DNA from 4 places in the Paenibacillus lentus genome. Region 1 is predicted to be linked to each of the others. Evidence: riboswitches for the same ligand, from Rfam matches in the RefSeq annotation. Region 1 holds a riboswitch; each other region holds the start of a gene.
The links. A riboswitch is a leader RNA that binds a small molecule or an ion and turns the genes downstream of it on or off. The one in region 1 is predicted to bind thiamine pyrophosphate.
Positions count from the first base shown of each region.

Region 1 (5,738 bases):
CGTTTAGCAGCCTCGCGCCGATCCTCCATCGAACGGATGCTCATTCCGGCCAATGCCTCGGCCTCCGGGATGTTCGGCGTGACGATGAGCGCCAGCGGAAGCAGTTGCTCTTTCAGGGCCTTCACAGCCTCCGGCAGCAGCAAATCCGCTCCGCCTTTGGCGATCATTACTGGATCGACGACGACGTTGCGCCAGCCATGCTCCCGAATGCGGCCAGCCACCGCCTCAATAATATCGGCACTGAACAGCATCCCCGTCTTTAGCGCGTCGACGCCAAGATCGGTGCCGACCGCATCGATTTGCTCTGCGGTGGCTTCCGGGGGCAGTGGATATACCCCCTGAACCCCCAGCGTATTCTGCACCGTGATCGCTGTAATCGCCGACATACCGAAGACATCCAGCTCCTGGAACGTCTTGAGGTCAGCCTGTATGCCCGCTCCACCACCGCTATCCGAACCAGCAATTGTAAGCGCTCTGGCTATACTCATGTCAACGCCTCCCCTGTGGCGGACACCTCTATTTCACGCACAGCCCCGTGTCCCTTGAGCGAATGTGGATGCAGCTTGGCCAGCTCATCCAGGAAGGCAATCTGGAAGCTGCCAGGGCCGATAGCGGCTGTGCGCTCAGCCGCGCGAGAGGCGGCTGCCCCGTAGAAGGCCAGCCCAGCCGTGCCCGCCAGCAGCAGATCCTTCTCCACCGCAACAAAAGCGCCCAGCACCGATGTCAGCAAGCAGCCAGCCCCCGTCACCTGAGTAAGCAGCGCGTCTCCCCCGCTGATTATCCGGCATCGGCTGCCATCCGTAATGACATCTTCCTTTCCGGTAATGGCGACGACCGCATTCAGCTTGCGGGCTGCCCGCAGTCCAAGCTGGACGTTCTCATTGTCAGCCCCGGCTCCCGCATCAACACCTTTGATCTCACGCACCTCGCCGATGAGATTGGCAATCTCCGCCGCATTCCCCCGCACCAGCGATACCTTCACCTCGCGGAGAATTCGCAGTGCAGACTCTGTGCGGAACTGCGTCGCTCCCACGCCAACCGGGTCCAGCAGCACAGGTACGCCATGCTCGTTCGCAGATAAGCCAGCCATGATCATCGACTCTACATGCGCAGTCGATAAGGTGCCAATATTAAGCACAAGTGCCCCGGCAATTCTGGCCATATCCGCGACTTCTTCCGGAGCGTAGGCCATAACGGGTGACGCGCCCAACGCGTACAGCCCGTTCGCGGTAAAATTGGTAACGACAACATTCGTTATATTATGAATAAGCGGTTTAACTCTTTGCACCTTCGTAATAAGAGCAGTAATATCATGTTCGACCATACTCATTATGAACCTGCCTCACTTTTTATATTAATTATAGAAAAAGAATCGATAAGTCAGATTACAGCGTATATCCCACAGACTGCATCGGAGCTGGCCAATTCTGCACATTATAAGCCATATCCCAGAACATGTATTCTAGCTGACAGCTAAGCAAGTAATGTTCTGTCATCTTGCGGCGCTCAAGCTCAGTCGTGATTTCCGCCCACTTGTCCAGACGCTCGCAGAACTTGGCCGTCGTATTCGTTCGCGTCGCATAGAAATGGATCCACTCATAGAATGGATGAGCTTCAGTCGGCTGTACTTCTTTCATTAGCTTCTCGCCAATCTCCAAGTAAGTCCACGGACACGGCAGCAGCACCGCCATAATTTCCGCTAGACTCCCTTCATGCGCAACGGTCAGCATATGACGGATATAATGATGTGCCCCCGGAGCCAGCGCAAAGCCCTGCATTTCTTCATAAGTAACCCCGGCAACCGCACAGAAGTTATTATGTGGGTGGACTTCACTGTTCAGAATAAAGGAAATTTGCTGGTTGAACATTTCAATCTCAGCCCGATCCGAACTTTTGGATATAGCTATACCATAAATCCGCATAAACGCCGTAAGATACTCATGATCCTGTTTGACATAATGAATTAACTGCTCCTTCTGTAAATCGCCGTTAGCGATTCCTTTTACAAAAGGGTGTTCAAAAATAGCCTGAAAAATACCATCCGCCTTCTGACGGAGCTCCTGCGTAAAGCTCATCGTTCTCCACCTCCGAAAATAATGTGAACATGATCAGGAAGCCATTAGGGATGACCCAGGAAAAAGTATCTGCCAGGCAAGCTTAACTCGTTTGCCAAACAGGAAACAAATACCAAAAAAGCCGCTCCATATATGGAGCGGCTTCATCAACGTCACCTTAACACAGATAACAGAATAAATAAGTGTCAGGCATGGAATCCGACTCCACTTTCCTACGCTAGTACGAACTAGATCAGGTTCAAAGGGTCCAAGATAAGATCTTGTCTCAGCCGCTAACAGCTCCCCTAGTGGACTTCCTATTCATTTTCACTACTAACTGTATCTGTCTTTGCAAGAGTTGTCAAATTATTGATATTTCAATTGCAATCATAAGATTATTTGCCGCAGCATCTTTTATACTTGAACCCGCTGCCGCATGGGCATGGCTCGTTACGGCCAATTTTGGTGACGGACACCTGACTTTTATTCAAGGGGCTTAGCTGACGATGCGCTGCTCTCAACTCCACATTGCCGGCAATTTGACTCATTTCGAATGGAGTATGACCTCTGTGAATCCACTGTCTTGTATGGTTATAGACATCGTTCATGAGAGCGACCACAATGTCCGCTTGCTCCATACTCTGGAACGTTAGCTCTCTTCTCTCAAACTCACGAATCAGGTCTCCCGATGTCGCTTGCATTGTGCAGGCTAGCTGAATATCGTCGATGAGATGGTCGACCATTTCTGCATCACGGGAAATTTCCTTCATTACATACGCCCTCAGCTTCGTCAACTGCGGCGTCATCTCAAAATAATCTTCGTCAGCATATTTTAGCAGTTCTTCCCGCTTCGGAATGAAGAGCGGCTTGTCTTTAATTTGCAGCAGTAGTGCCTTAAGCTCCTCTTGCGATTCCTCCAGGGTTAAATATCCGTCAACGATGTAGCCGCTCTCCAACGTATAAGCCTGTTCTCTGCTCGTTAAGTCTGCGAACATCCTTAAGAACCGCTTTTGATCGAGCTGCTCGCTGTTCTGCGCATTATAAATTTCAATGAACTTCTCCGGCTCAATGGCTCCGTATAAGTGCGTCGTTGCTAATATATACTCATGAACGAGCTCTACACCTGCTCGTTGGTGATGATATTTCTCGTGATCCAGCTTAAAGTAAGCTTCTTTAATCTCATCCGGCATGACGATGTAAAGCTGACCTTCGCTGAAGTAAGTAAATACGAGCCCACGGTTCATTAAATACCAGTAGTGCCCAATTGAAATAAAATTGTTCTGCAGAACAGGTTGACGAAGAAGCGATTCGAACAATTGCCACTCCAGACTACTAGTAATCAGCAGAGCGGATTGCAGATGCTCTACATCGGTCATGTGGGCTGTCAGCGCCTCTATTAGCTCCTGCTTTTTCATCTTGGAACGTCCAGGCAAATTGCAGGCGGAAGCAAGCGAAGACAAACGAACCTTTGTCAGGTCTTGAAGAATGTCATGCAGGCTTGTCGTCACATCCCCAATAATCGCATGCTGGATATTCATTTGTTCAAGCATTTCATTGTAATCTTCCAAGTTCAGTTCTCCTCTTTCAGTTCCTTGTTTCCTTTGTACTCCCTTTGCGTCGGATCAACATAGCACTACCGGATAACGCCCTATTTAGGGCTCAACTATACATATTACCACACAATTGGTGTCTAGAAGAGGGGTTGTCCTTAATTTTCACAAAATAAATACGAGTAAGCATTCACTCCATTACACTCAATGGCAATTTTGTGACATTTCCCAATCTTCAATTCAGCACCTTTTTCTAACTTCTCCGTTCGGATTATATTTACTAAAGGTAATTTATAGAAGGCAAGCACTCACCTTCCAATTTATGGACTTGAACGTTATGCAACCATTCGGTATCGTCAATTTATCAAACCTTGCTTCTAGCAGCGTATAACATTCTAAGAAAAAAAGAGGTGATTCAAACTTGGATAGAGACAAAAAGATTATTGAACTGGAGGAAGAGTTACGCAAGCTAACCCAAAAACTGCATGAACTAAAAAGTGACAATGAACTCTCTACAAAATCTTCAGATCCAGAATCAGAATCATCTGAGATGAGAAAGGCTCAACATTCTGCCCAAGCTCGCATGCAAGATGTGCAGCAACAGGGGCAGCCGCAGGGGCAGGCGTCCGACCCACCAAATTTGATCTCCCAAGACGGGCAGCACAATCAGCAACAACAGGCTAATCCATATCAAGGGATACATAGTGAGGATCAGCAGCAATTCCGGCAGCCACAAGGACAGCCGATATGGAACGCACAAGACGGGCAGCAGCATAATCAGCAACAACAGGCTGATCCATACCAAGGGATGCAGAGCGAGGCCCAGCAGCAATTCCGGCAGCCACACGGGCAGCCGATGTGGAACACGCAAGAGCAATCAATGGAAGGGCAATCCTACGTCCAGCAGCCAGGCTCCAGCCACTCTGCCTCTCATATGAGGCCGCCGTCGAAGCCAAGCTCATCCCGGGATTGGGAATATACGCTTTCACGGGTATGGCTGCCGCGCGTATTCATCGTCGTATTATTGTTTGGCGTATTGTGGTTGTTCATGGCGGCCGTAAATGCCGGATATCTAAACGAACCAGTTCGCTGCTTGTTAGGGGTTGTATTGGCCGCAGCAATGTACTGGTTTGGAGACAAGCAAGTTCGCGCGCAGCGAGAGGCTCTGGGGCAGGTCGTTCTGGGCGGAGCAAACGCGGTGCTGGTGTTAACTCTTTTTGCCGCACATATGCTCTATGACTTATTACCGCTTGGCATTGCTTTTGTTCTGTATATCATGTCCATCGCCTTCGGCGTATTTATAGCGGTTCATCATCGTTCCCAAACGTTGATTATCATTGCTATGTTATCAGGCTACCTGATCCCGTTCCTCGCTAAATCCCCGGCTGACCCGTGGATATTCATATTGTACGAGGCCGTCTTTTCAATTGCTATGATCCTGGTGTCCGCCCGCTTCAACTTTCGTGGGGCCTATATCGTTGCCATTGCGGTTCTGCATGTACCGCTCTTGATTTTGTATGTGCAAGGGTATTATCTCAAGAACAATTGGCTCTACCTGGCAACCGTACTATTACAGCATCTGGTGTTATTTGGCATTACCGTAACTCGACAGTATCGCCATAAGCTGGATCAGATGATCCTGCTCCCAATCGGTTTTTTCCTGCTTTCTCTTTGGTTGATCGAGCTTTACGGCTCTGATAGTAGCTATACGTTTACAATCGTTATTGCTCTATTATCTATTCTATATAGCATTGCAACCGTCATCAGTTACAAACAAAAACAATTGAGCGAACTATTCGCCTCTATCGCTACCTATGGCTGGGTAGTATTTATAGTCGACAGCGTAAGCAATGATTATAGGATCAGCGTACTGCTCGTGTTAGGCTTGTTGTCGTTCATCCTCGGCATCAAGCTAAGAAGCTTAATACAACAAATTGTCGGCATTACCTTATATTTGTTCAGTGCTTTTCTAACTTTATTCAGCTTAATCCCTGCGTTTTTTTCCACAGAGACACTGGCCTGGATCTTACTGTTAATCAGCTTTCCGATTCCTTATTTTATTGCAAAAAAACAGCAAGAACCCAAGTGGGTGCTTTCTCTCTGGGACGTCTTTAACTGGGCTGAAGCCGTGCTC
Region 1 covers NZ_CP034248.1:4,813,587-4,819,324, forward strand. The annotation lists gene thiD (bifunctional hydroxymethylpyrimidine kinase/phosphomethylpyrimidine kinase) at 1-488, opposite strand, end outside; gene thiM (hydroxyethylthiazole kinase) at 485-1,330, opposite strand; gene tenA (thiaminase II) at 1,386-2,075, opposite strand; TPP riboswitch at 2,268-2,371, opposite strand; gene EIM92_RS21810 (Rho termination factor N-terminal domain-containing protein) at 2,450-3,622, opposite strand; gene EIM92_RS21815 (DUF2339 domain-containing protein) at 4,026-5,738, shown strand, end outside.

Region 2 (5,738 bases), 2.5 Mb from region 1:
CCCAATGACGATATGATCCAGCACATCGATTCCAACAATTTCTCCCGCTTCGCATAGACGCTCGGTCATCCGAATATCTTCTGGACTTGGCGTCGGATCTCCGCTTGGATGATTATGAGCACATACGACAGAGGCACTGCTGCATTTAATCGCTGCGCGAAACACCTCCCGCGGATGGACGATTGAGGAATTCAAGCTTCCGATGGAAAGCGTCTCCTGAGCAATGATATGATTTTTCGTATTCAAAAATAAACAGACAAAATGTTCCTTCTGCAAATAACGCAGCTGTTCCATGAGAATATCCGCCGCATCGCGGGGGCTGCGAATCACTTGAGCTTCCGGTAGTCGCGCTTTGGCAAGCCGCTGGCCTAGCTCAATTCCCGCCTTAAGCTGCAAAGCTTTGGCTGGGCCGATGCCTCTCAGCTTCACCAACTCGTCCAAACTAATGTCTACAAGGTTGCGTATTCCACCTATACTGCTCAGTACGCGGTGGGCCAAATGAACAGCCGATTCATCCCGGGTACCTGTACGAAAAAGAATAGCTAACAGTTCAGCATGACTGAGCGAGCCCGCTCCATATTGCATCATGCGTTCTCTGGGTCTTTCCTCACTAGGCAAATCACGCAGTAAGTATTGTGGCAAGTCCATACATATCCCTCGCTTCCGAATGATTAGGCTTCGTCCAGCTAGCTTGCTGGCAGCAAAACTCATTACGGAAGGATATGCTTTATCTCTTCCTCTTCCTTTACAACGTAAATATGAAATTATTTGTTACAGCCTTTTTCGATTTGATCCGGTCGCTCATTTCAATACACGGATTCCAAAACGACCAAGCATCTCACTAGCCAATGACAGCGGCAATCCTACAACGCTGAAGTAACAGCCTTCGATACTTGTGACAAAAATTGCCCCGAGTCCTTGTATCGCATAAGCACCCGCTTTATCTAAGCCTTCTCCAGTCTTGGCATATGCGATAATCTCTTCTTCTGTCAGAGCTTTCATCGTAACTAAAGTAGAACGATATTCGACTTCCGATCTTCCAGTAGCTACATCAATACAAGCTACGGCAGTATAAACATGGTGGCTTCGTCCCTGCAAAGAGCGAAGCATCAAAGCTGCTTCTTCCTCATCCTTGGGCTTGCCGAGCACTTGTCCGTCCAGGACTACAATCGTATCACTCCCCATAATAACCGCTTGGGGTGATGCCGATTCAAGCGTGGCAAGAACTGCCTTTGCTTTACGCAGCGCTAGCTCCATGACGATTTGCTCCGGCGTCCAATGATCCGGCGTCGTTTCATCGGCATCGCTCGGCATAACCTCAAACGGAATATGTAGAGTAGCCAGCAGTTCCCGTCTGCGCGGTGAAGTCGAGGCCAGTACGACATGTCGTGTTGATGAAGCTGCAAATTCCAAGGTTCAGATTCTCCTTTATCCGTCTTTCGCAGGGCAAGCTCTGCGAGCTTGTAACCTCGCCATTTTTTGACACTTTGGCACTTCATTATTATAAGGTTAATTGATCGGCAATACAAACATAAAAAAGGCGAGGGAACTATTTCCAGCTTTCCCTGCCTTATCAAAATTTCTTAAAAGCTTATTAAACTCCTATTAATTTTTGTTCAGCCAAAATAAATCGCATCACCTCATTTTGTACTTCCCAAAGCATTGTTTGCTCACCCTTTTCATTAAATTCCTCCATGGCCTCAACCGCGCTGTTCATCGCTTTCTCCATTTCCTTCGCCTCGCCATCTATGGCAGCCGACAGCTTGCCCCGAATAGCGGCAGCGCTTTTAGTCCAAAGCTGATGACTCTCACGTAGCCGCTCCATCTCCTCTTGACTCTGCCGTGAGGGAGAGGCTTCTCCCAATAAAGCTGCCGAGGAAGAGCTTAGCATATATACAAGATCCGCGCTCTGCGCCAAATATTGCTGAAGGAGGGCAGCTTCTCCATTATATTCAACCGTGGCTGATTCAGGCAGAGATATCTCGTGCAAAATAAGGTGAACTCCCCCTGTCTTCAGTCGATTGCTTAACAACTTAGCTTCCTCGCGGTCAGGAGAGACACCGGCGTATACCCGTTTCTCATCCACTGTATCCCGCGCTGCAGCGATACCTGAGTCACGCAATTGCTGCTGAGCCAGCTCCACCCCTTCCGCCGTGCTGAATACGCCGTATTGAAGGAAATGATAGCTTTGCGATGGCAATACGACTTGAACGAGCGGGGCCTGCTTCTCGGTGATAACACTGCCTAGCACGGGAATGTCTGCCGCTTCCCCCGCAGCCTTCTGCGTCGGAACACCTATTCCCGGTATAGGTACCGTTATTTCTTGATTGAACATCGACAGAACGACAAATCCAAAGAGCGCCCCCGTCACAATAGCCCCGGTTAATGAGCCTGCAACCTTCCACCAGGAGGTTCTCGTTCTCCGAACATAATAATCCCCGTCACCCGGTTCTCCTTGATCGGGAAATACCGCAATCCCTGTTGCTGCACGATCGGTTAATGGATCCCCCCAATAATCTACCGTCTCCACCGCCCGATAGTTTGCGGAGAGATGATTAGGTTTTTCGCTTGAGATATTTGATACCTCTTGACTAGATCTAGCTGGAAATGAGTCATCATTTTTCTGGGTCTCCCGGCCTTGTTCATCGAACCGGAATGTCATCTTCGCCTTGTTCACGATCCGCACGCTCCTTGTCCTCTCTTCTAACGATACAATATGAATTTTCACGAGAATATAGACCAGTTCATTCAAACAAGGACTTTACAATTCAAAGGAACTCTGTATAATGGGAACCATTGAAAACCGCATAACGAATCAAGCACTAGGGGTGCCTTTATTGGCTGAGAGATCGTTCCTGATCAAGGATACGGTTAACCCTTTTCACCCGATCTAGATCATACTAGCGTGGGGAAGTGCGGGGAAACGATGGATGGCGTTGCACCCTATCTTTATTATGTTAAAGCGGGCTAGCCAATATCGATACAACTGCACTCTTCGGGTGCGGTTTTTTTGTCGTTGTCGACATTTATTAATTTATCAAAGGGGAGGAACATGCTTCATGATCACAAGCAATTCATTCAACGAACAAAATAAACCCGCAGCGTGCGGCAGCAGCCGCATCGTTGGCTGCCGATTTTCTTTATTCCCCATGAGCGGCCATTTCGTGCCGATTATTCTTGGCGCTCTGGAGAATACGGACACATCCAAGGTATGGATTAAAAGCGATGACATCAGCACCTGTGTACGAGGTCGCCACGAGCATGTATTCGACGTGGTCCAATCCATATTTCTTCAAGCGGCAAAAAGCGGGGAGCACGTTGTCCTTAGTGCAACCTTTTCCGTTGGCTGCCCTGGGGACACGGAGGGCGACGTATTCATGTCCGAGGATGATGTCCGTTTAAATAAGGACACCGGATCTGCTGTAGATACCGCAGTACAATTCGCACTTTACCCTATGGGTGTGCCCCACTATATGGATGTCATCTATAATGCCGTCAAAACAGCTGAAATCGAGGGTACCTTCTCCGGTGGCATACATTACGCCAGCCGCTTAGATGGAGACGCTCATCAAGTATTCCGGTCGCTTGAGAATGCTTTTGTAGCCTCTAGCATCCAAACCTCACATCTTGTAATGACGGCGACCATTTCCTGCAACAGTCCGTCTGCCAAACCAGATCATGTACAAAATAAGGGGGAATAACGATGTCGTCCTGGAAACTCCGTGACATTATTGTTCTTAGTTCATTATCCGTTGTTTTTGCTGTCGTCTATTTAATTTTTCTGCAAATCGGCAATGTCCTTGTCGGTTTTATGGGGCCGATGGGGTACGAGGTCATTTTTGGAATATGGTTTATTGTCTCGATCATTGCCGCCTACATTTTGCGTAAGCCTGGGGCAGCTCTATTGTCAGAGACCATCGCCGGAACCATCGAGGTGCTCATTGGCAATGTGACCGGCCCAATTCTGATCCTGTCGGCCTTTATTCAAGGTCTCGGTGCGGAAGCAGCATTTGCCGTTGTCAGATACCGTTATTACAACACATCTGTATTAATTGGTGCTGGCGTTGGAGCGGCCGTATTCAGCTTTGCCTGGGGCTTCTTCCAGTCCGGCTTCGCCGCCTTATCCACAGGGCTCGTTATTTCGATGTTCATCGTGCGCGTAATTAGCGGGGCTGTTCTCGCAGGTCTGCTCGGGAAATGGATTGCCGATGCGCTGGCTCGTACCGGTGTATTGAGAAGCTTCCCGATCGGCAAAGAAGCAGCTCAAACCGCACGTCAGAAACAATCTGCGGTGAAGCTGTAATGAATACCAAAATCCCGTGCACACCCTCCGAACAGGGAGCAGGACACATGATGTACACGAATGAGGAAATGATGAATAAGCCCATTGTTCTGGAGACGAAAGACCTGTCACTAGCTTTTAGCGAGGAGGATGAGGAGATTGTATTCTCCTCTCTTTCCCTCCGCCTATATCAAGGTGAACTCATGCTGCTTCTCGGTCCCGGAGGCTGCGGCAAAAGCTCCATGGCTCTATGTTTAAACCGCGTGTACCCCTCAGCCATTGACAGCGTGGTGAACGGCAGTGTTTATTTATACGGCCAGTCTCTGGAGGAACAGGATCCCGGGACAATTGCCCAGCAGGTGGGGATCGTCTTTCAAGATGTAGACAGTCAGTTCTGTATGCTAAAGGTAGAGGAAGAGCTTACTTTTTGTCTGGAAAACATCGGATGTCCAAGGGAGCAAATTAGCGCAAAAATCGACGATGCACTACAGCTCGTTGATTTAACTGAATGGCGGGATGCACAGATTCATGCCTTATCCGGGGGAATGAAGCAGCGGCTAGCATTGGCCTGTGCCTTGGTACTAAATCCAAAAGTGCTCATTCTCGACGAGCCGACATCCAATTTGGATCCGGAAGCCTGCTGGGCCTTGTCGGCCCTTATCGACTCGATACGCCAACAACGGCAGATGAGCATTTTGCTTATCGAGCATCAATTGGATGCATGGATGCCCTATGTAGATCGCCTGGCTATAATGGGGACAAAGGGAAAATTAATTTACGAAGGCGAGCCCAGGAATTACTTCGCTAATTTTAAAGAAGAAGCACGACAATTAGGAATATGGATGCCGGGTGCCGTGCGCCTTCACGAGGAGCTGCAGACAATGCATACAGCTTCATGGCAGCCTTTAACCAGAGATGAGCTTACCTATTTTTGGCTCAATGAGCCGGACGCAATAAAGCTTAATGTTCTCGAGCAGCTAGAACAAAGGCAAGCCCGCAGGTCAATGCAGTCGAATGGCGATTCGGAGACCGTAAGCAGAGACAGCTTAATGTTACTCGACAATGTCTCTTTCGAGCGCAGCGGCGGCCGACAAATTCTTCAGCAGCTTTCGCTGACAATTCCTGCGGGACAATTCATTGCGCTGGTCGGCCCTAACGGTGCGGGCAAATCCACTTTGGCCGCTCTATTGTCAGGAATATTAGAACCTACAGCCGGTACGATCCAATTATCCGGCAAAGCCATATCGAGTTGGCCTGAACAGGAGCTGCGGAAGCGCATCGGGTTGATTTTTCAGCACCCCGAGCACCAATTCGTGACCGATACCGTCTACGACGAGCTAGCCTTCAGCTTGCGAATCCAAAAACTGCCGGAAAATGTCGTGTCCGAGCGGGTCGCCTCACTTCTCGAACAGTATCGGCTACAGCACCGCCGCGACTACAGCCCTTTTGCGCTCAG
Region 2 covers NZ_CP034248.1:2,277,973-2,283,710, reverse strand. The annotation lists gene radC (RadC family protein) at 1-648, opposite strand, end outside; gene EIM92_RS10210 (Maf family protein) at 802-1,413, opposite strand; gene EIM92_RS10205 (SPOR domain-containing protein) at 1,595-2,677, opposite strand; TPP riboswitch at 2,815-2,929, shown strand; gene EIM92_RS10200 (YkoF family thiamine/hydroxymethylpyrimidine-binding protein) at 3,060-3,701, shown strand; gene EIM92_RS10195 (ECF transporter S component) at 3,704-4,303, shown strand; gene EIM92_RS10190 (ABC transporter ATP-binding protein) at 4,198-5,738, shown strand, end outside.
Region 2: it holds a riboswitch for thiamine pyrophosphate, as region 1 does, so the genes downstream of both, EIM92_RS10200 (YkoF family thiamine/hydroxymethylpyrimidine-binding protein) here and tenA (thiaminase II) in region 1, are expected to answer to the same signal.

Region 3 (5,738 bases), 590 kb from region 1:
CGGGAAAGACGACGACGATGCGCATGGTGCTCGGCCTGATTTATCCCGATGATGGGCAGATTCTGTATCATGGACAGAAGTACAGCAGTGAACTGCAGCATAACATGGGTTATTTGCCTGAAGAACGGGGGCTATACCCTAAAGTCAAGGTTAGCGAGCAAATTATTTATTTGGCCCGGCTGAAGGGGATGTCTGCAAAGGAGGCGGATAAGAGTCTGCGTTACTGGCTTGAGCGCTTCGAGGCATCAGATTATTACAATAGGAAAATCGAAGAACTGTCCAAAGGAAATCAACAAAAGATGGGCTTCATCGCAGCTGTTGTACACAGGCCGAAAATATTGATTCTGGACGAGGCTTTTAGTGGACTCGATCCTGTTAATGTTGAACTGCTCAAAGCGACAGTTAAGGAGCTGCGGGACGAAGGAACGAGCATCCTGTTCTCTACTCACCGCATGGAGCATGTAGAGGAGCTGTGCAGCAATATTACGATTCTTCAGCGTTCGAATACGGTGCTGCAAGGAAATATTCAGGAGATTAAGCAACGTTATCCGAGGGAAGAGGTGCTTCTGCATACGACGGGTCCGGTAATGGGGCTGGAGGGAATTTCTGGAGTTGAGCGTGTAGAGCGACGTGAACGCGGTTATTTAATCCGCATCTCCGATATATCGGCCGCGCAAGAAATTCTGCGTCATGCCATGAGCGAAAGCACGGTAGAGCATTTTGAAATCAAGGAACCGACGTTGAATCAAATCTTCATTAAAGAGGTAGGTGAGACTCATGAATAAGATGCTGCCGATTATTAATTTCACATTCTCCAATAAGGTTAAAACGAAATCATTCGTCGTTACCACCCTTATTTTCGCGGTCTTGTTGACGATCGGTATTCATGTGCCGTATTTTATTCAATTGTTTTCCGGCAATGAGAGCACAGAGGCGCAAATCGGTCTTGTCTATGGCAACCAGGCTGAAATTGCGGAATCTCTGGAATCCTTTATCGACAAACAGCCGGACGCTAAAATCTCTATCATCAAATACGAGCAGGCTAATGAGCAGGCTTTGAAAAATGACTTTGAGAGCGGGAAGATCAAAGGTTACTTAGAGTTCGGTGAATCGGTCGGCTCCCAATTCCCGAAGGTCATTTACACCAGCAAGAAGGACAGTATGGATTGGACGCTTCATTCACTGCTTCAGTCTGCCTTAGAGAACGTCAAGATGCAGTATGTGACGCAAGGAAGCTCTTTAACGGATGAACAAATCGCAGCGATTAGTGCGCCTGTGGTTATTGAGGAGCAGAAGGTTGATGAGGCTGCTGGGAGTGGCAGTGCTGGAGCGGCAGAGGAAAGTGAAAAACCTGCTCCTATCAACTATGTGATCGTATATGCGCTTATCATCCTGTTCTTTATGACGAATATGATGACGGGCAACATGATTGCGGCTGAGGTAACGTCCGAGAAAAGCTCGCGTATCATGGAAATTCTTGTGACGAGTGTTTCACCGTTAACGCAAATGTTCGGCAAAATTCTGGCGATGTTCCTGATCGGGCTGTTACAAATCGTAATTTTTATCGCGGTAGTCGCCGCCAATCTAGCATTGCCGTATAATCAGGCATCCTTGGCCAGCATCAACTTGGATTTATCGCAAATCAACTTAGAAATTGTGTTTGTCGGTTTGCTCTTCTACATTCTAGGCTACTTTCTGTATGCCACCTTATATGCGGCAGTTGGTTCTATCGTTAGCCGTACGGAGGATCTTGGCCAGGCGGTTATGCCGATTACGATGTTATCTTTAGCGGCGTTCTATGTGGCTATGTTTAGCTTGTCAGCGCCGAATTCCCTGCTGCTTAAAGTATGCTCCTATATTCCATTTGTATCTCCGGTGACGATCCTGCTTCGCTTTGGAATAGGGAACGCTACTTACCTGGAAATTGGATTGTCCTTATTGATTCTGCTCGTAGCTATTATCTTCTTTAGCTGGCTGGCAGCCAAAATTTATCGTACTGGGGTCTTGCTGTACGGTAAGCGTCCTACGTTGAAGGAACTGCGCAAAGCGATGAAGGCATACAAGATTTAGTATGGAAGGATAGCAAAATAAATGGTAAGAAATTTTAAAACAAAGGAGAATAAAGATTGTGAAAAGTTGGAGACGATCACTCTTATCACTCTTGATTTCTGTCGGTCTACTCTCAGCAGCAGCTCCGGCGGCTATGGCCGCTCCACAGCAAGCAGCATTAAAAATCAACAACCGAAACGTTGAATTTGCAATGAATGCGCCTATTGTCGATCAGGGGACAACGATGGTGCCGCTGGAAGCAACACTTCAAGCGATGAATGCCGAACTTGGCGATGTGCAGGATGATGCTATTTATGTCGTTATTAACGGCAAGGAGATCACGCTGAACAGCAAGACCCAGTTGATTAACGGTGTGAAGTATGCGCCGGTTCGGATTGTTGGAGAAGCCGCAGGCTACGCTGTTCACTGGGATCAGCAATCCCGCACCGTCATTCTCATCTCCAAAGCAACGGGACAAGGTGCCCGCGGTTTCCTGTGGGAGGTCAAAAATAACGGAAATACTGCGTATCTGGTAGGATCGATGCATTTTGCCGATGATAGCTTCTATCCACTGCGCTCGGAGTACGAAGAGGCTTTTGCTGAGGCTGATTATCTGGGTGTGGAAATTGATGTTAGTAGAGCAGCTGATGAGGCTAATCAGAAGATGATCATGGATTTGGGAACGTATCAAGACGGCACGACACTGAAGGATCATGTGTCCGAGGATACGTATGCGAAGGTTGGCGAAATTCTGCGGCAAAACGGGATAGAGCCAAACGCCTTTGATGTCTTTAAGCCTTGGGTTGTAGAGCTGACCATGACTAGCCTAAAATCGATGGATGCGGGATATGAAGCGGCTGCAGGTGTCGATCTGTATTTCATCCAGAAAGCCATGGAGCGTAAACTGCCGATCATCGAGCTGGAATCCTATGCGTCTCAGCTGAGCATGTTCAACGGTTTCTCCAAAGAACTACAAGAGAAGAACCTAAATGCGGTATTAGATCATTTCGATGTGTTGGATGAGAGCGTGAATCAGATGGCAGAGATCTGGAAAACAGGCAATGACGAGCAGCTGCTGGAGCTGACGAACAGTTTTTCCGAAGATGAGGAATACAACAAGGCAATGCTGATCGACCGCAACATAGTCATGGCTGACAAAGTCGATGGATATTTGAAAAACGGGAAAAACGAACAATATTTCATCGTCGTAGGGGCAGCTCACTATTTGGGAGAGCATGGAATCATCAAGCTGCTCGAGGATAAAGGATACACGGTTGTTCGTAAGTAGTAGTTATAACATCTTTGCTATGGCCCTTTCGCTTCTCGAGTTGAAGCTGAAAGGGCTTGATGGGATTCATACCTATGGGGATGCTTATCTGGCGAACATCGTATGGCTGGATATTGGCGAGGACGCATTGACGATTAAGCAATCGGGGACGGTGACTCTAAACGGCGGTGAGGCTTACGACGGTAGCGATAAGGTATTTCAAATTAATGCCAGGGAAATTCATCCGTCAAAATGGGGGAACGACCTTCACTGTAAATGTACTTATCGACAGCTGTAATATTTCAAATATGAAGGAAGCCATCTTTCGAACCGATAGCAGTTCAAGAAAGGTTACGATGACGAATACCCTGTACTCCAAAGTAGGGCAGAAATGGTACGAGGTTAAACATGTAACTGAATTAAACAACACGGAATATTAATCATCATCCCCCTCTAGTATTAGAGGGGGATGTAATTTTCCGAAAGAGAGAATAGTATCGGGATTGGTGACGATCATCTTGCGAAGATAGGCGTGGTAAGTTATAGTGGAAATAACTGAATATGGAGTGCGGGTGCTGGATGAAGTCCGGCTGAGATTGGAACCTGATGTTCCTGACCGTTAATCTGATCCAGGTAATGCTGGCGTAGAGAACATATCGAACCTTACCATTCGTGTATTCTCGAATGGTTTTTTTGCGTGGTATGGGCCGGCAAATATAGAACGGAGGTAGAGTTAACAGATGAGAGATTTTCGTTTGTATGCTATTACCGATGAACGAAGCCATCCCGGCAGAGAGCTTGCCGAAGTGATGGAGGAGGCCATTCTTGGCGGCGCCGATATCGTGCAGCTTCGGGACAAGCACAGTGACCGGGCTGTGGTCCTCGAGAAGGCGAAGGTGCTTCGCGAATTAACGCGCAGGTATGATGTCCCTTTTATTGTTAACGATTATATCGACATTGCACTTGAAGTAAATGCTGACGGTATCCATTTGGGTCAGGGCGATACACCGCTGCTGGCTGCCAGAAAGCTGGTGGGCGATAAAATCATCGGGATTTCCACGCATGCGATCGAAGAGGCGCTATTAGCCGAACAGCAGGGAGCGGACTATATCGGTGTTGGCCCGATCTATCCGACAGCTACGAAGGCCGATGCGGAGCCGGTGACGCTCTCCTACGTCCGCGAGGTAGCTGCGAGAATTCGCATACCTTTTGTGGCGATTGGCGGCATCAAGCTGCACAATGTCGATGAAGTCCTTGCTGCTGGAGCGAAGCGAATATGTGCGGTTACCGAAATTGTAGGCAGTCTCAATGTCAGAAGGACATGTGAAGCTTTTATTCGAAAACTGGAACAAGGAGGAGCTATTCATGGAGTATAGGGAGTCTGTTGACCTTAAGGTGAATGGGGTTCTTCATACCTTGGAGGCAGGTACTATTCAAGATGTGATCGCTCATTTTGGCTTGACAGGCAAGCCGGTAATCGTGGAAGCTGATGGGAAAATCCTAACGCCGGAGCAATGGGATGACACACGTACCACCACGGGAATGGTCATTGAACTAGTTCACTTTGTAGGAGGGGGCTAAACGGATGAAAAACGATAATTTGTGTATTGGCGATCAATCGTTGTCCTCGCGCTTTTTTATAGGGACGGGGTTGTTCCCGAATCCGTTCGTCCAACAGGAAGCCATTAAAGCGTCGGGAGCCGAGGTGCTCACTTTTGCGATTCGGCGCATCAATTTGGACGCGGTAGAGGATGACTCCATCCTGCAGCATTTGCAGCATGAAACCTATCGATATTTACCGAATACATCTGGTGCAAGGACGGCAGAAGAAGCTATTCGCATCGCTCGTCTCGCCAGGGCCTCCGGCCTTAGCGACTGGATTAAAGTAGAGATTAGTGTGAATGCTAGAACGCTTCTGCCTGATCCGATTGAGACGTTAAAGGCCACGGAAGCACTCGTAAAAGAAGGGTTTACCGTCCTGCCCTACATTTCTGATGATCCTGTCATTTGCCGACATCTTGAAGAGGCGGGAGCAGCGGCGATTATGCCGGGGGCGGCACCGATTGGCACAGGACTGGGCATTCTAAATCCCTATAACCTTGGTCTTATCGTCGAAGAAGCCGGAGTCCCCGTTATCGTTGATGCGGGTCTAGGAACGGCCAGCGATGTCACAAAGGCGATGGAGCTCGGAGTAGATGGGGTACTCATGAATACGCCGGTAGCCAAAGCGACGGATCCGGTGATGATGGCTGCGGCGATGAGGCATGCCATAGAAGCGGGGCGGCTTGCTTATTTGTCCGGGCGAATTGCCCGCAAGAAGTACGCTTCCGCAAGCAGCGGGCTGGAAGAGTTCATATTGAAATAAACCTATGAGTGGACAATACGGGAGCGATGGTATGAACCGAAATGTAGTTATTATGGG
Region 3 covers NZ_CP034248.1:117,100-122,837, reverse strand. The annotation lists gene EIM92_RS00685 (ABC transporter ATP-binding protein) at 1-785, shown strand, start outside; gene EIM92_RS00680 (ABC transporter permease) at 778-2,070, shown strand; gene EIM92_RS00675 (TraB/GumN family protein) at 2,129-3,337, shown strand; partial or broken gene EIM92_RS00670 (pectate lyase) at 3,396-3,756, shown strand; TPP riboswitch at 3,875-3,984, shown strand; gene thiE (thiamine phosphate synthase) at 4,057-4,692, shown strand; gene thiS (sulfur carrier protein ThiS) at 4,682-4,897, shown strand; gene EIM92_RS00655 (thiazole synthase) at 4,902-5,681, shown strand; gene thiO (glycine oxidase ThiO) at 5,713-5,738, shown strand, end outside.
Region 3: it holds a riboswitch for thiamine pyrophosphate, as region 1 does, so the genes downstream of both, thiE (thiamine phosphate synthase) here and tenA (thiaminase II) in region 1, are expected to answer to the same signal.

Region 4 (5,738 bases), 160 kb from region 1:
AACGGCGGTTTGGGCAGAACCGGCTCAAGGAGCGCTTCTCCTTCCGGTGAAGTGAAGAAGTGCTCCCAGACGCCAGGATACCAAATTCCGAATTCCTTCAACTCGGATTGGTACATGCTGAACACCTCTTGAGGCGCTCCTTCGCCAAGCATTTGTCCTTCCGGGCCAAAGAGAATGACTCGGTCTACAAAGTCAGCGATTTCCTCAATCCGGTGCTCTACAATAATAAGCGTTCGATCTGGCGAAATTTTCTTCACCGTATCCCATATCTGCTCACGGCCTTCCGGATCAAGCAGCGCAGAGGGCTCATCAAGGAACAGCACCTGCGGATTTGAGAGCAAGACAGAGGCCAGGGCCAGCCTCTGCTTCATCCCCTGGGATAAGGAATCTATCTGCACATGCAGCTCCGGCAGTTGAAGTCCGACCGCTCGAAGCACCTCATCCATTCTCCCTCGCATTTCGCTCCGGGGAACCGCCAAATTTTCCAGTACAAAGGCCAACTCCTCATCCACATAGGGCATGCAAAATTGAGTATCTGGATCCTGGAATACAAATCCCCAAGACGCAGGCGGATACTGATCCTTACAGCGCATGGGCACCTCAACGAGTGAAGGGATAATGCCCGATAGCACCTGTAACAACGTTGATTTTCCGCTCCCGCTCGGCCCCAGCAGTAACACCTTCTCGCCCTGTCGAACATGGATAGTAAGATCTTTAAAGACAAAACGATCTTCGCCTGGAAACTTAAGCCTAAGCTCGGTTACGCCCGCAGCTATGTCCGCAGCCTGGTTATGCCGATCGCTTACTGCGGCCCCTGATGTCAGTCTAGGCACCATTGCTTAATCGTCCAGTGCAGCGTAGTCTTTATCTTCGACAGGCCGTAGAAGATTCGTTACCCCTGTTGCTTCTACCGCTTTAACGATGGCATACGCCAAGTATCCGCAAATGAGAGCCGAACTGACAGCGCGCATGCCGTATTTGGCGAATAACAACCAGGTTTGATAGTCCTGGATGTAGCCGTAATAAATATCGGGAATCAGGGAACCTACCGCTGCGCCTATCCCGGCCAAAGCCGCCACGGATGCCGAATAGTTCTTGTAACGGAATGCTGCGAAAACAAGTTCAGCTCCGAGACCTTGAAGCACGCTGTACATGACAAGTTGTATCCCCCACTCGCTGCCGAACAATATCGATACATGCGCTGCGGCAATTTCGGCGATTAACGCTACACCAGGCTTACGAATCAGCAAAAACACAAGCGTAGAAGCCATAAACCACATTCCATAGACAAGCTCATCCGCCTGCGGAAAAAACGAAAACAAATTATAAACCGCACTCCAGAAGTAATAAACGACTCCCAGAACAATCGACACTAGGATTGTTACGAGCAAATCGCTCAGCTTCAATCCCCGGCCACCTCTTTTTTGGACTGCTCCCTGTACCACATACATCTCTCCTTCTTCTTAACTTCCTCATAGAATAGTATGGCTAAAAAACAAAAAAACCGACTGGATATGCTCAGGCGGCTGTTTATAGTTCATAGGCACGAAAAAACCTTGAACGACGAATTATCTACGCTGGCATTATCCAGATCAGATTAACGGTCAGCAGCGGATTAGCTGCAATCTCAGCCTGATTCTCTCAAGCTCCCGTATCCCTATTCGATTGACTTAACCATACAACAATAGCTGCCATACTAGCAAGTATAAATTAATTATTACAGCTTCGTTGTTGATTTAGTTTATATTATATGTCAATATAATCGAAAATGGAAAACGATAGCATACTTGTTCAGCAAAGTACTAGGGGGAACCAATTTGACCGCAAAATGGATGAAATGGATGACAGAGCTTACATCCCGAAAATGGATTTCCCGGCTCATGGGTCGGTTTTCTCATTCAGGAGTAAGCCGGCTCCTAATACCTACCTTCGCTAAGTCTTACGGGATTCCGCTGGATGAGGCCGAGAAGGACATTAAAGAATACAGGACGCTGAACGAATTTTTCACCCGCAAGCTAAAACCAAATATGCGTCCGATCCATCCCCTTCCGGAAGGATTAATCAGTCCTGTCGATGCATTAATTACGGCAATGGGAGACATTCAATCGGGAACGATCCTTAATGTGAAAGGCCAGGATTACTCATTGCAAGAGCTGCTCAATTACTCTCCTCGCACTGAAACATATAATCATGGTTATTTCTTCGTACTATATCTTAGCCCGACCGACTATCACCGCATTCACGCCCCCGTAACGGGACGCAAGCTGGAGAGCGAGCATATCCGGGGTAAAGTCTACCCCGTGAATGACTTTGGAATGAGACATATGCGAACGGTACTCAGCCGAAACGAGCGGCTCATCACTTATATTTCGCATAGCCTCGGTGAAGTTGCGGTTGTTAAAGTGGGCGCTATGAATGTAAGCAGCATTAAATATACAGATGCTGAAGCTACACAATGGAATCGTGGGGATGACTTAGCTTATTTCGAATTTGGCTCGACCGTCGTCCTGCTCATCGAAAACGGCACCTTTGAGCCGCTTCCTGAGCTTGATGTCGGCAGTAAAGTTAAAATGGGCGAGCCACTGGGAAGATTTTGCCCTGCAAAAAAAACTAAACGTGGCATCCAGCCTCCACTTGAATAACGATAAAGATATAGCAGGCCGTTCCTAACTCCGGGATGGCCTGCTCACTTTTATGACCTAAATTTAGGCTGTACTTTAATTTAGGCTACCTTTAATTCAGGCTACGCTTTATCCAGGCTAGCGATCTGTAAATTGCTCAGTCACAGATAGTTGACTAAATTTGGACTAGGCTTTTATTTTGGACTATACTTTAATTTAGGCTACGCTTTAATTTGGACTACGCTATTATTCAGGCTACGCTTTCATATTTTTAGACAACCTGCGTTGATCGCTTTCAAAATATCTAAATGTATTTCATCAGACTGTTGAAGTAATTGATTTTCTATGCAAGAAAACATACTTTCCACGGAAATCCAGAATCGAAAGGATTAAAATATAAGGTGAGTTCCCGTTTGTACGAGAAAAAAGCTTGGCTAGGTGCCTTGCTATTTTCTTAATGTTCTGCACTATGGCAGTCATCAGTGCTTGTTCCTGCACTTTTTCCCGGCCACGCAAACGGGAAATGCGAAGCCCATGGAGCACTTTGGCATCCGCGAAGCTTCGCTCAACTGTTTTACAACGGAGCTTATACAAGATCTGTCCTGAAGAGCTACGGTAATTCGCTTCTACTCGCTCTTTAAACCCTTCCCAAACATGCCGCTGAATTTTACGTTTACGATTTTTGCTTGATGTACAGCTATCCAATAATGGGCATTGGCCACATAAGTCAGGGTTGGACATATATTCTTTGTATCCATTGCGATTGGTTGTGTGGTAAGTCAGCTTAGATCCATTGGGACATATATAAGCGTCTTGTTGCGGGTCATAGGAAAACTCTTCTTTGGGTATAGTCCCCTCTGCTGTAGGGGCATTACGAGTAGCGATGACACTGAAAATACCCATCTCGCTTGTTTTTTTGCATATGTAGGGCGTCATATATCCTGAATCCAAAGCAACAGCTTCTAACGTATTGTGAAAGTCAAATGTATCGATCTGTCTTTGAAGTCTTTCTATATAAACGGTTGAGTCATTCACATTTCCAGGGGTAACATGGACATCCGTAATGAGATTGAATTTGTGATCGACTGTACGATGATCCAAATAATAAAACCCTTCGGGTTTACCTTTACGCTTCATAAAGCCACTTTCTGGATCGGTGTTACTCACTCGCAGTTTTTTTTCAATCGTTTCGTTTTCACGGGCGGCAGCGGCTTTTTTCCATGACGCTCTCGTTCTTGATTAACAGCTGTCTCCAATTCTTTTAAATATTCAAGGGGCGTTTCCGTCACAACTTGCATCGATGAACGATTTTTATTCGCGTTAGCTTGGATGTGCGTTGAATCAGTAATGAGAACACGTCCCCCTACCATGTTATGACGGATGGCCAAACGGACTACTTCGTCAAAAATGTCTTGAAAAATGGTAGATCCTTTGAATCGCACATTACGGTTGTAACTAATCGTCGAGTGATCCGGCACAGGATCCGTTAAGCCTAGACCGAGGAACCAGCGGTAGGCTACGTCCGTTTTAATTTCTTGCTCTAATTGCCTTTCGGAGTGAATGCCATACAAATAACCAATCAGCATCATTTTGAAAAGGCGAATCGGGTGAATTGGAGGCCTCCCTAATGTGCCGTGATAGTAGGGGCGAGTCATCTCCGTAATAAATGAAAAATCTACGTTTTCATCAATGATTCGTAGTAAATGATCTTTTGGTACAAGCATATCTATACTAACCAATTCAATTTGATTTCTATCTTGTTGAATGTTAGGCAATTCGCACACCACACTTTCAATATATTACCTATATTATACCAAATTAACGCGGTAATGTGATCTAGATAGGGGCTTTTTCAACAGTCTGATGAAATACAGCTAGTATTCAAATTCAAAATTAAAATTAAACTGGACTAGTTGGATAGAGCCCCTTGCTCTTCTAATGGAAACTCTTCTTCTAGCCAACCTTTCTTCTACTGCATACTCTAATGCGCACTTTTTAATGCACGCCTCTAATCCACACTACTCCCTACGATCATGCCGATTTCGGATTGGAGTGTGACCTCTCCTCCGCCTCCATTAATTTTACTAGTTCCTTCCGAAGCGCCGACAATTCCCCCTACCTCACTCTTCGTGACAAACCTACATTGTATAGCATCGTCCAAGTTCAATTCGATATTGCCAACCTCGGTCTTAACGTTGAGCAAGCTTTCCTTGTTCATATTCGCAATATGTACGGAAACGTTGCCTGTCGTCGTTTGTTCGATGATTTCTCTGTCATATGCACATTTTTCATCTGAATTGATCCACATCTCCGCTGATATTAGAGCTCCCTTTAATTTCGTATAGCTCTACGATACCGACTTCATTATGAAAATCGTAGGTGTCCATGAGTAGGTGTCCATGAGTAGGTGTCCATGAGTAGGTGTCCATGAGTAGGTGTCCATCGACGCCGGCACTGTAATAACATCATCGATCATGAAATGAGAAATTCCGTAATTCTTCCCGGCCCAAGTCCATAAGCTTGTGTCATTCTCTCCCTTTGCATGCATTGCTAATCAATTGATTCTCATTTTCGCCCACAGATACCTCTGCTTGATCCAAAATGTGCTGACTTTTCTCCAGATTGACCGACTTACTAAACCAAACCGTTGTGTTGATTCGTATTTCATCCCCGTCATAGGCAGTGATTTTAATATTTCCTCCCGAATGATCGAGGCTAAGCTTCGTCAGCTTGCTCACTTGCATCACTTGCATCACTTGCAAATGGGTGAAATTTCCCGGGGCATCCCTGCCTCCTTACTTCTTTCTCCAGTCTTCAGCCGTCTGAATTAGCGATTGCTCTAGCGAATCAGCCGTTCCGTTTAGCCAATTACCTCATCGGACTTATCCCTAAAACCAGCACAACCAGCCAGTACAATCAAAGATACCGCCGCAGCAGTCACGGTTATGAAGTTCATCCGCCTTCCGTATCCACTTCTGCTTCCACTTCTGCTTCCACTTTTGCGCCCATTTCTACGTCCACTTCTGCTCCCACTCCTGCTGTAGCTTGAATTTATAATCCCATTTTTATTCATGCTCTGCCTCCTGTGTATTCGTTCCGCATGAAATTAAAGTATGT
Region 4 covers NZ_CP034248.1:4,652,216-4,657,953, forward strand. The annotation lists gene EIM92_RS21160 (ABC transporter ATP-binding protein) at 1-836, opposite strand, end outside; gene EIM92_RS21165 (ECF transporter S component) at 840-1,445, opposite strand; TPP riboswitch at 1,553-1,663, opposite strand; gene asd (archaetidylserine decarboxylase) at 1,818-2,642, shown strand; partial or broken gene EIM92_RS21175 (IS1182 family transposase) at 3,051-4,345, opposite strand; gene EIM92_RS21180 (hypothetical protein) at 4,630-4,929, opposite strand; gene EIM92_RS21185 (hypothetical protein) at 5,147-5,383, opposite strand; gene EIM92_RS21190 (hypothetical protein) at 5,482-5,694, opposite strand.
Region 4: it holds a riboswitch for thiamine pyrophosphate, as region 1 does, so the genes downstream of both, EIM92_RS21165 (ECF transporter S component) here and tenA (thiaminase II) in region 1, are expected to answer to the same signal.